DNA from 3 places in the Mesorhizobium sp. M0590 genome. Region 3 is predicted to be linked to each of the others. Evidence: predicted binding sites of a transcription regulator. Region 3 holds the regulator's gene; each other region holds the start of a gene.
What was found. The regulator LexA, encoded in region 3, represses DNA repair genes until DNA is damaged. The targets are predictions, from matches to a motif close to TGTTCNNNNTGTGTTCNG.
Positions count from the first base shown of each region.

Region 1: NKI52_RS29960 (nucleoid-associated protein) is a predicted target of LexA. The motif match lies at 1,365-1,382, and genes of this name have one in related genera.
Region 2: dinB (DNA polymerase IV) is a predicted target of LexA. The motif match lies at 1,711-1,728, and genes of this name have one in related genera.

Region 1 covers NZ_JAMYQN010000028.1:50,109-53,371, forward strand. Annotated here, with positions in the region: gene NKI52_RS29955 (hypothetical protein) at 1-442, opposite strand, end outside; gene NKI52_RS29960 (nucleoid-associated protein) at 1,479-2,525, shown strand; gene NKI52_RS29965 (GTP pyrophosphokinase) at 2,522-3,263, shown strand, end outside.
Region 2 covers NZ_JAMYQN010000015.1:53,329-56,591, forward strand. Annotated here, with positions in the region: gene NKI52_RS23145 (hypothetical protein) at 1-246, opposite strand, end outside; gene dinB (DNA polymerase IV) at 417-1,658, opposite strand; gene NKI52_RS23155 (GNAT family N-acetyltransferase) at 1,990-2,448, opposite strand; gene NKI52_RS23160 (hypothetical protein) at 2,568-3,017, shown strand; gene NKI52_RS23165 (hypothetical protein) at 3,061-3,263, shown strand, end outside.
Region 3 covers NZ_JAMYQN010000010.1:243,732-246,994, forward strand. Annotated here, with positions in the region: gene kynU (kynureninase) at 1-1,102, opposite strand, end outside; gene lexA (transcriptional repressor LexA) at 1,551-2,285, shown strand; gene NKI52_RS18860 (ComEC/Rec2 family competence protein) at 2,279-3,263, opposite strand, start outside.

The sequences.
Region 1 (3,263 bases), on a different contig from region 3:
CGGCGGATTGACGTTTGATTGCCTGGTCGGCGAGAAGCTCGATTGCGAACGCCGCAACTTTTGCATCGTCGCCCGCCTCCTTAGAGGCCAGCAGCCTCCGTGCCGCCATTGCCACGGGACGAACATCGTATGCCGTTTCTTCCGAATGCCGCGCGGGCTCGAGGCGCTTCGCGAAAGACAATAAATCTTTTGCCGCCGGTCCCCCTACAGACAGAGTCCGGACCATCGAAGCGTTCGGCTCGCCGAGTGCTGCCAGGGCCGCCTCCAGCAGTTCCCGCGTCCTCTCCGGTACGGCAACTCCATTGACCTCCGCCATCCGGATCGCCTGTGCCAGCAAAATCGAGACGGGGGCGAGTTCGTCATGAAGGTCGATTACGGTCTGGCAGTTATCGGCAAGAGTGGCAAGAAACTCAGCCATGTTTTCCCGAGCGGGGATCGTCATCAGCAATTCGCGGAAGCGAAGGCCAACTTCGATCGTTTCGAGGCGATGCCCCTGCGACCCCCATGGTCCGGAAGAGTTGCTTTGCAACGGGCAGAAGCGAGCGCGCGAATGCGGTCATGTTCAGGTCACGCATCAGCCGGATCAGGCCATGAGTTTCATACCATGCTTCTTCGGGGCCGACTGGCGCTTCGCATGAAAGTGCGCACGCCATTCCGACAAGCGATTCGGTCAGGTTGTGGAGGCGATGATAAATGTCGGCAAAGCGTACCATGCGATACGCGACCGCAGCGGATCATCTCCTGCGACCTGAAGGCCATGTTCTGCCAGGTTGCGAGCATGCTGGACTCGTCCGGCAGTCACATACGCGCCGCCAACCAGCCTTATCAGCATGAGATCGACGTTCGGCGCGCTTGTGTGCGGCGCGGTTGCCGCGGCGATCGCCAGAAGCTTTTGGATATAGTCGATATCCGAATCATCGCGCAGGCTTGGCTTACATGCTCGATCAATCCTGAAAGCCCGTTCATGAGCGTATCCGCCTGCCCAGTGAGAAGGGCTGTGGGTAGCGTCGTGCGGCCCAAAACAACGACCCGTTGGTCAGCTAGCCACTGCAGCGCCGATTTCAGGAAGGGCATGAGGCTTTCTTCGTAATCCGCCTGCCCCCTTGCCCGCAGGCTTGGCGCGTTGCCCGTCTGTTGCACCGAATATCGATACGGCCCCGGCTGGACGATTAACCCATCCGTCGGCAAAGTCCTGACTTTCGGTCATGCGGGTCAGCAACCGGCTGCCGACCCTGGACCACTCGGCTAATTCACCGTCGGCGGTACCGCTCTCGAACGCGTCGCGCTGCGTTGGCAGCATGGCTTCGAACGGCAGGGCATATGCCTGAGTTTCCTCCCGCACTGTTCTTACGTAGGCGGCCTTGCGTTCTTGATTTGTTCTGATATCATTTCTTAACCTACTTAGAATAATTTACCTCGATATTTTCGCAGGGGTTTCAGTTTTGTTTGTAGAGAATCTTTCTATCGGCCGAGTTGTTATGCATGAGGTATTCCAGAGGAAAGACGGGCCAAATATAGTGCCGCCATTCTACGGCAAGGAGCTCGAAATACTGGATGCCAAGGCTGTCAGTCATTTTGGGATGCGTATCACCGACGCGCTGTCCGCACAGTCCAAAAGCATAGAGATGCGGATAGTGAAGACCGAGGACGCGAGCGTGGTTGGAACCGCTCGACGTCTTGTTCTGGCAACCGACACCGATTTTCCCAACGTCTCCAATCACATGGCCGATGCCCTGGCTGACGCACAGAAATCACGAGGCATTCCCGGGGGAATGCTTCTAGTCTTCGATGGGAAAGTCGGTGGCGACGGAAAGCCCTTCGTCGGGGTGATCAAAGCGGAGATGCAGTCCGGCTTTCAACGCCGACTGGCTGCGGCAAAAGTTGTGACCGAATTCCTCGAGAACATCTTCCTGACGCCAGCCACGAGGCTCTACAAGCTTGCCCTGTTCATCTCTGAAGACGTCGCTGTCACGGCGAGCACAAGTTGGCGATGCTTCGTGTTTGACAGCAACATTACCGCGACCCGCCGAGAGAACGCGGCCGTATATTTCTACGACGGCTTTCTTGGCTGCGCCTTTCCTGAGAGCGGGAAATATGAAACCGCGAAGTTCTTCGATCTCACAAAGGAATTCGTTCGCACATCGGTAAATGACCGAGATCTCCGAAAGGACCTGGGGGACGCGCTATTCGCCTTCGTTAAGGTAGATCAGGCACCCACGTTCACCTCGCAGCAGTTCGGCGACACGTATCTGCCACCCGAATTGCGTGACCCGTTCAACAAGTTCCTCGAAGCCAGGAAATTCCCCACCAATAGGGCCGTGGTTCGGGACATCAGCGAGATGGGTGGCAGGCTGCGGCGCCGGAAGTACAAGTTCGGTCCAGACATCGAATTATCGGCGTCCCCGGACGCGATACGGAATCGCACCGTGACAATCGAGGATGTGCCGCCGGGTGATGATGCCGAAGGCGAGGCTGCAAGCTGGACCAGGATCACGGTCCGCAGGCCAGTCACCGAACAGCTATGACCACCGAGCTCGAGATCCTGCGACGCTGGGAGGCGGAGCAGCAGTACTACGATGCCTGGGGCAGGTTCGTCATCCACGCGGTCATCGACGGGCTCTCGACCCAAGTGGAGGCGCCGGACCTGTTCTTGCGCCTTCCGGTTAAGCACAGGCTGAAGGAAAGCAAGTCGCTCATCCAGAAGGCACTCTATCGCGGCAAGGGCTACCCAAGCCCGTATGACGACATCGAGGACAAGGTGGGCATCCGCTTCGTCGTGCTCACCTCCGACGAAATACCCATCGTCGAGAAGGCGATCGCCGAATTCGGCGACAAATACTGGTTCTGGGAAAAGGCTCGGGACTTCGCCGAGGAGCGAGCCCGGAAGCCTTGGGAGTTCGGGTACCAGTCGGTCCACTACGTGGTTCGGGCAAAGGCGGGGGTCGTCTTCGAAGGGGTCCCTATACCGCTGGACATTCCGTGCGAGATCCAGGTCCGCACGCTGCTTCAGCATGCCTTCAGCGAAGTTACCCACGACACAATCTACAAGCCAAGCGTCAAATCGACGCCTGAGATGATGCGGGCTGCGGCAAAGGCCATGGCGTTGATCGAAGCGACTGACGACTACTTCCGCCAAGTTGGCAACCTCATCGACGCATCGGTCAAGAGCGTCAAGGCATTGATCGGCGCCTTGTCGGTGTACTACCGAGATAAGATCGGCTTGGACGCGACTGTCACCACTCTCGACGGCGAGCTGATGGACG
Region 2 (3,263 bases), on a different contig from region 3:
TCCGGCGTCACCTTCATCGTGCATGGCTCCGCCGAAGGCTTTTTCGACATCGGCAAGCGTGGTTTCCTCAAGCTTTATCTCCAGCGGCCCAGCCTTGACCTGCTTGAATAGCGGGCTGGCCAGCGGCGAGTTGATATCGCCCAGGGATGGAATCGCCCGGTCCGGGTTGAGCGGCTTGGCCAGCGTCGTTGCATTGGTCACCAGTCCGGCAACGATGAGTGCGAAATATCCGGCGTTCTGTCCCATGCCGATCTCCTGTCGTTCGAAATGAAGGTGCGGAAGGATTTGCGGGCGGGTGCTACCCTGTCTGGCCGATACCCAAACCGGTGCACGACCAACTGGACCGAAGATAAATTCACAAGTCCGCAGCCTTCAACGTCATTCCGGCGACTTGGCAACCAAAGTGTAATCGAGGCTCACAATTCCTTCTCGGCCAGCTCCCGAAATGCGTCGGGAACCGATCGCCGCAGTCCGAGCGCGACCGAGGCGTAGCCGACCGCCTCCCAGCCGAAGCGGTCGCGGATCTTGTCGACGGCGCGATCCGCGGTCCAGCGCGCCGCGCCCTTGCTGGTGCCGGGGCGGCGGCGGTCGTCGTCGAGCCCGAGCGGCAGTTCCAGTTGCAGGCCGGCATGCTGCTCCAGATGCGATACGGCGATCGCCAGCAGCGAGATTGTCTTTTCGTGCGGATGGTCGATGAGCACCTTGCGCACCAGCGCCTCGGCGATCTCGGCCAGCATGGCGGTTGCCGAAATCGGCTGGTCGAGCGTGATCGAGCGCGTCACCGAGCGCAAATCGGCAAAGCGGACGCGAACCGTCACCGTGCGGCCGGGCCGGGATTTCGCCCGCAATCTTGTGGCGACCCTGTCGGCCAGATGCAGCAAAGCGGGCACGAAGACCTGCTCCTCGGCCGGTTTTCGGCCAAGCGCCGACTGCGCACCCGCCGAGCGCGCCCGGCGCTGCGTCTCGAGCTTGCGCGGATCGCGGTTCCACGCCAGCGCGTTGAGTTTCTCTCCCGCCGCCGGCCCGAGCAGGCGCTCAAGCGCCCCACCATTGGTCTTCGCCAGCTCGCCGATGGTGTTGACGCCGATGCCGGCCAGCCGCTGCCTGGTGACCGGGCCGACGCCCCACATCAACTCGACCGGCAGGTGGTGCAGGAACTCCAGCTCGTGGCGCGGATCGACCACCACCAGCCCGTCCGGTTTTGCGACCTGTGAGGCGATCTTGGCCAGATGCTTGGTGCGGGCTACGCCGACCGAGATCGGCAGGCCGAGCTCGGCCCGCACGCGGCCGCGGATCTTGCCGGCGATCTCGGCCGGCGAGCCGAACAAATGGGTGCAGCCGGCGACGTCGGCAAAGGCCTCGTCGATCGAAATCCGCTCGACCACCGGCGTGAAATCGCCGAGCACCTTGATTGCCGCATCGCCCAGCCGCTGATAGTCCTTGAAATGGCCGCCGACGAAGATGAGTTGCGGGCAGAGTTCCCGCGCGCGCCGTCCCGGCATACCGCCGCGCACGCCGAACGCCTTGGCTTCATAGGAAGCGGCAAGCACTACCCCGCCGCCGACGGCAATCGGCTTGCCGCGCAAGGCCGGGTCGAGCAACTGTTCGACCGAGGCATAGAAGGCATCCAGATCCGCGTGGAGGATGTTGGCTTCCATCCGGCCCGTTCGCCCGCGGCGGTTCGAACGCCGCATTGTCTCGAGTTGTGATGAGAACATAAAGAGAACATTGTGGGTGAATTGTCAAGCAGCGCGGACGACAGGTGAAGGGGCAATCGCTTCAGGTTGGCGCCGCCCCTCATCGCCCTGCCGGGCACTTCTCCCCGTATAGTGACGGGGAGAAGGACGCTTTCGTCGATGGCTTCGCCAATCACTAACGTTGCAGGAAAGTGCCGAGTTTGCGGACAGCCCCTTCTCCCCGTCGCTATACGGGGAGAAGGTGCCGGCAGGCGGATGAGGGGCAGCGCCGACTTCGGCAATCAGCCGAGCGCTACAGCGCCATCTTGTAGCCGAGATGACTGGCGGTGAAGCCGAGGCGCTCGTAAAAAGCGTGCGCCTCCCGTCGACCTTTGTCCGTGGTGAGCTGGACGAAGCTGCAATTGCGCGAACGGCATGTTTCAATCGCCCATTCGATCATCAGCTTGCCGAGGCCGCGCGAGCGCCATTGCCGGGCGACGCGAACGCCTTCGATCTGGCCGCGCCAGGCGCCTTTTCTCGAAATGCCTGGAAGGAAGCTGAGCTGCAGCGTTCCGACCACTTGCCCGGCGTTGACGGCGACGGCCAGCAACTGGTTGGGATCGGTATCGATTGCGCTGAAGGCATCGAGATAGGACGGCGCAAGCGGCGTGGACGGGTCTTCCCGGTCTGCGCCGAGCACATCGTCGGCAAGCATTGCAACGATCGCCGGCAGGTCGGGCGCCTGCGCGCGACGGAATTCGATCTCGCTCATCGCGTGGAGACATACGGCGCGGATTTGGGGACGACAAGCGTGAAGGGATGCAACTTTGCCGGTCTACTGGAAAGCAGCCGTTGAAAGACCTATGACAGGCGAGATCGGGAGGCTACGATATGGATGTTCCAGCCAGCATGAAGGCTGAATTGGCAGCCTGGAACAATGGGTCCGGCATCGATCTACAAAGCTGGGTCGGGTGCGAGGGCCGATTTGCGCTTGCTGTGGGATACAGCACCATTTTCTGGCCGAAATTCGTGACGTTCGAACGCTACGTTTTGATGGAAGGGTTTAGCGAGGAAGGCCTGCGAAGCTTTGAACGAGACCCCAACGCCACACGACAGTCCGTGGAAGCGGTTATGAACCACCTGCACATTGCCGACATTCACGCCTTGGGCGCCGCCGACATCTCTCGCGACAAACTCGTGTTTCTCGGCTCGGTTCTCAAGGAGATTTATGAGGCAAAACTGCAATGGCAGTTTGCGAACCGAAGGTTTGTCGTCGAGTTTTTCGCTTCAGACTCCAGAGACCTGGAGGATTATCAGCTGTCTTTCTGGCAAGCAGACTAGGGCAATGGGCGAGGCGAGCAACTTAGCGAGGGTCAACCCTTCAATGCGGATCGAAATCGAGGGTGTCTCCCTGGAGACGTTGAGGGCGCTGTCGCGCGCGGACCAGGATGCGTTGCTGGCCTTCGGCCGGCCGATCTCCTTCGCCATGGGCAGCGCCACCGTCCTGGCCGAATTCAATCGCAATGGCGGCACGCTTCTGGTCAATTTTGCCCATATCGACGGCGGTGGCGAAGGCGTCCTGCTCGT
Region 3 (3,263 bases):
GAAAATCGCCGATCACGCCACGTTCGATCAGCGCGCGCATGACCTGGTAGCCATGCTCATGCATGAATGAGATCTGGCTGCCGCGTTTTTCCCCATCGCGCGTGCTTTCGAGCGTGAGCCCGTAAGTGCCGCACTTTGCCTCGACAAGCTCGATGAACAGATCCGCCAGCGCGATGCTCTTCTTGCGCACCGCCGTCATGTCGACATCGTTCCAGATGTCGAGCGCGCCCTTCAGCGTGCGCATCGACAGGACCGGCTGCGTGCCGCACAGAAACCGGCGGATGCCGGTGCCGGCCGCATAGCCTGGCTCGAAGGCGAAGGGCCGTGCATGGCCCCACCAGCCGGTGAGCGGCTGCTGGATGTCGGAAAGATGCCGCTCAGCCGCATAGATGAAGGCAGGCGCGCCCGGGCCGCCATTCAGATATTTGTAGGTGCAGCCAACGGCAAAATCGGCGTTTGCCTTGTCGAGCTCGACTGGCATCGCGCCGGCGGTGTGGCAGAGATCCCAGACGATCATCGCCCCGGCTTCCTGAGCCCTGCGCGTCAGCGCCGGCATGTCGCGCAGTTCGCCCGACTTGTAGTTGACGTGGTTGACCAGCACCACGGCGGTGCGTTCGTCGATCAGCTCTTCGACGGTCGGCGCGTCGACCCCCGAGAGGCGCAGCAGCGTATCTTTTCGCGTCGAAACCACACCCTCAGCTATGTAGAGGTCCGTCGGAAAACTATCGCCCTCGGCGACGATGACCTGCCGCTCCGGTCGCATTGCCATGGCGGCGTGCAGCAGCTTGTAGATGTTGACCGATGTCGTGTCGCAGACCACTGTCTGGCCGGCCGCGGCACCGATCAGGCGCCCGAGCTGGTCGCCAAGTTCAAGCGGCATGTTGAACCAGCCGGCCGTGTTCCATGCGCGGATGAGATCATGCGACCATTCTTCGGTCGCGGCCTTGTGCAGTTCATCGAAAGCGGCACGTGAAGCAGCTCCTAGCGAATTGCCGTCGAGATAGATCACTCCTTGCGGCAACACAAAGCGGTCGCGCATTGCGCGCAGCGGATCCGCGGCATCCATCGCCTTTATGGCCGCGAGATCGGGAATTCCTGTCATGATTTGTCTGCTCCCCCAAGATCCAACGCAACGCCGGACACGCATCGACTGTTCTTCCATTACCTGGTTATGCGCAGCAAGGCTCCACCGGCGAGAAGCAGCCTGACCAGGCGGTGGAAACCGGGACTTAACCGCGAGGTTGGCGTTTTGAGTTCGTTTCGTTCACGGTGCATTGACCAAACCGCACAGTCGATAGGGGTTCACTTCCGTGCCCTTTGCCGACCGACGGCCGATGCCAGTGCCGCCTTCTAGGAGGCCAGAAGGGCGCAAACGAAAGCAGAATCAAGGCGATGAGGCTCGCGGCGGTGAAAATGCGGTACGCCGGTAGGGGACGTCGTTTGTTTCCCAAGCCTTAACGCATTCATTAAACTTTAAACAGTTGCGGAACACAACTGGAACAGATAGTGTTTGTTCTGGGTTTGTTTTTCTGATTCTGTTGGGGGTCGCTATGCTGACACGCAAACAACACGAACTGCTTATGTTCATCCACGAAAGATTGAAGGAAAGCGGTATTCCGCCCTCCTTCGACGAGATGAAGGAGGCGCTCGACCTGGCTTCCAAATCGGGAATCCATCGGCTGATTACGGCGCTGGAGGAGCGCGGCTTCATTCGCCGTTTGCCCAACCGGGCCCGTGCGCTGGAGGTGCTGCGCCTGCCTGACTCGATCGCCCCCGGCCTCAATGCGGCACGCAAGTTCTCGCCGAGTGTCATCCAGGGTAGTCTTGGGCAAGGCGCCCCTCGGCAGGGCAAGCCGACATCGTCGCGCGTCCCTGCAGCCGGCAATGACGACGATGTCGTCGCCGCCGTTTCGATCCCGGTGATGGGCCGCATCGCCGCCGGTGTGCCGATCGACGCCATCCAGCACCAGACGCATTCGATTTCGGTGCCGCCGGATATGATCATGGGCGGCGAGCATTATGCGCTCGAGGTCAAAGGCGATTCGATGATCGAGGCCGGCATTTTCGACGGCGACACGGTGATCATCCGCAATGCCGATACGGCGAGCCCCGGTGAGATCGTGGTGGCACTGGTCGACGAGGAGGAAGCGACGCTGAAGCGGTTCCGCCGCAAGGGCGCCTCGATCGCCCTGGAAGCCGCCAATCCGGCCTACGAGACGCGCATCTTCGGACCAGACAGGGTCAAGGTGCAGGGCAAGCTCGTCGGACTGATCCGCCGCTACTGAGCTCCGCCCTTGGCACCGGCTTTGGGGTTGTCGGCCCTGCGGTATGGCGGCAGGCCCCGTGCCGCGCGTGAAAATTTCCGCTGCACGTGCCAGGGCCGGTATGATTTTTCGACCGCGAAACGGATTTCGGCGCGCGTTGCCGCTTGTGGATCGAAGTAGACGGCGGCACTTCCCGCGTGCGCCAGTTGCCGTTTGGTGACGACGAGGACCAGCCGGTCGTAGTAGCAGGGGTTATGGGCGGTGGCGTCGTCGATGACGATCAAGCTGGCAAAGGCGCAGGCTGGCCGCGCAGTATCGCGGTCCTTGGCTTGCGCGATGATCGCGCCGGATGGATGTCTGGCAAGGCAGAGGCCGTCCGTGCAAATGAACGGCATGCCCGGCGGTAGGTCGGCCGGATCGGCAATGTCGAATTGCGGGTCGTTCTTTCCAGGTGTTTCCGGCGCGACGATAGCCTCTGATGTGAGCGCGCGTTTCCAGTTGTCGATGGTGAACTCATTCGGGCGTGCCCGGTTGACCGCGAGTTCACCGCTGCCGATCGGCAGCGCGACCAGCCGTGCGTCCTCCGAGACCAATACGTCGGGTATGCGTGTCTGCGTTGTCGTCAGCAAGCCGGCGAGCGCAAAAGGAAGTGCCGCCAGCCGCAACCAGGTCGTCGCCATGCTGGCAATGACGAGGGCGATCGTCACCAGAAGGACGGATCTCAGCGAAATCAGCCCGACCGCATCGATCGGCGAGCGCTCCGATATCCACCCGGACAGGGCGATCATCGCCGTCAGCCCCTTGCCCATGACATAGAGGAAAGGGCCATCCGCACCGAACGGCATCGCCAGCGCGCTGAGAACGGCGAAGGGCATGACGACCAGTGAGACGATGGGCATGATGGCCAGATTGGCGAACAGGCTGAGCGGCGCCACGCGCTGGAAATGCCATATGGCGAAAAGCGCCGTGGCGCTCCCTGCAATGATCGAGGTCATCGCC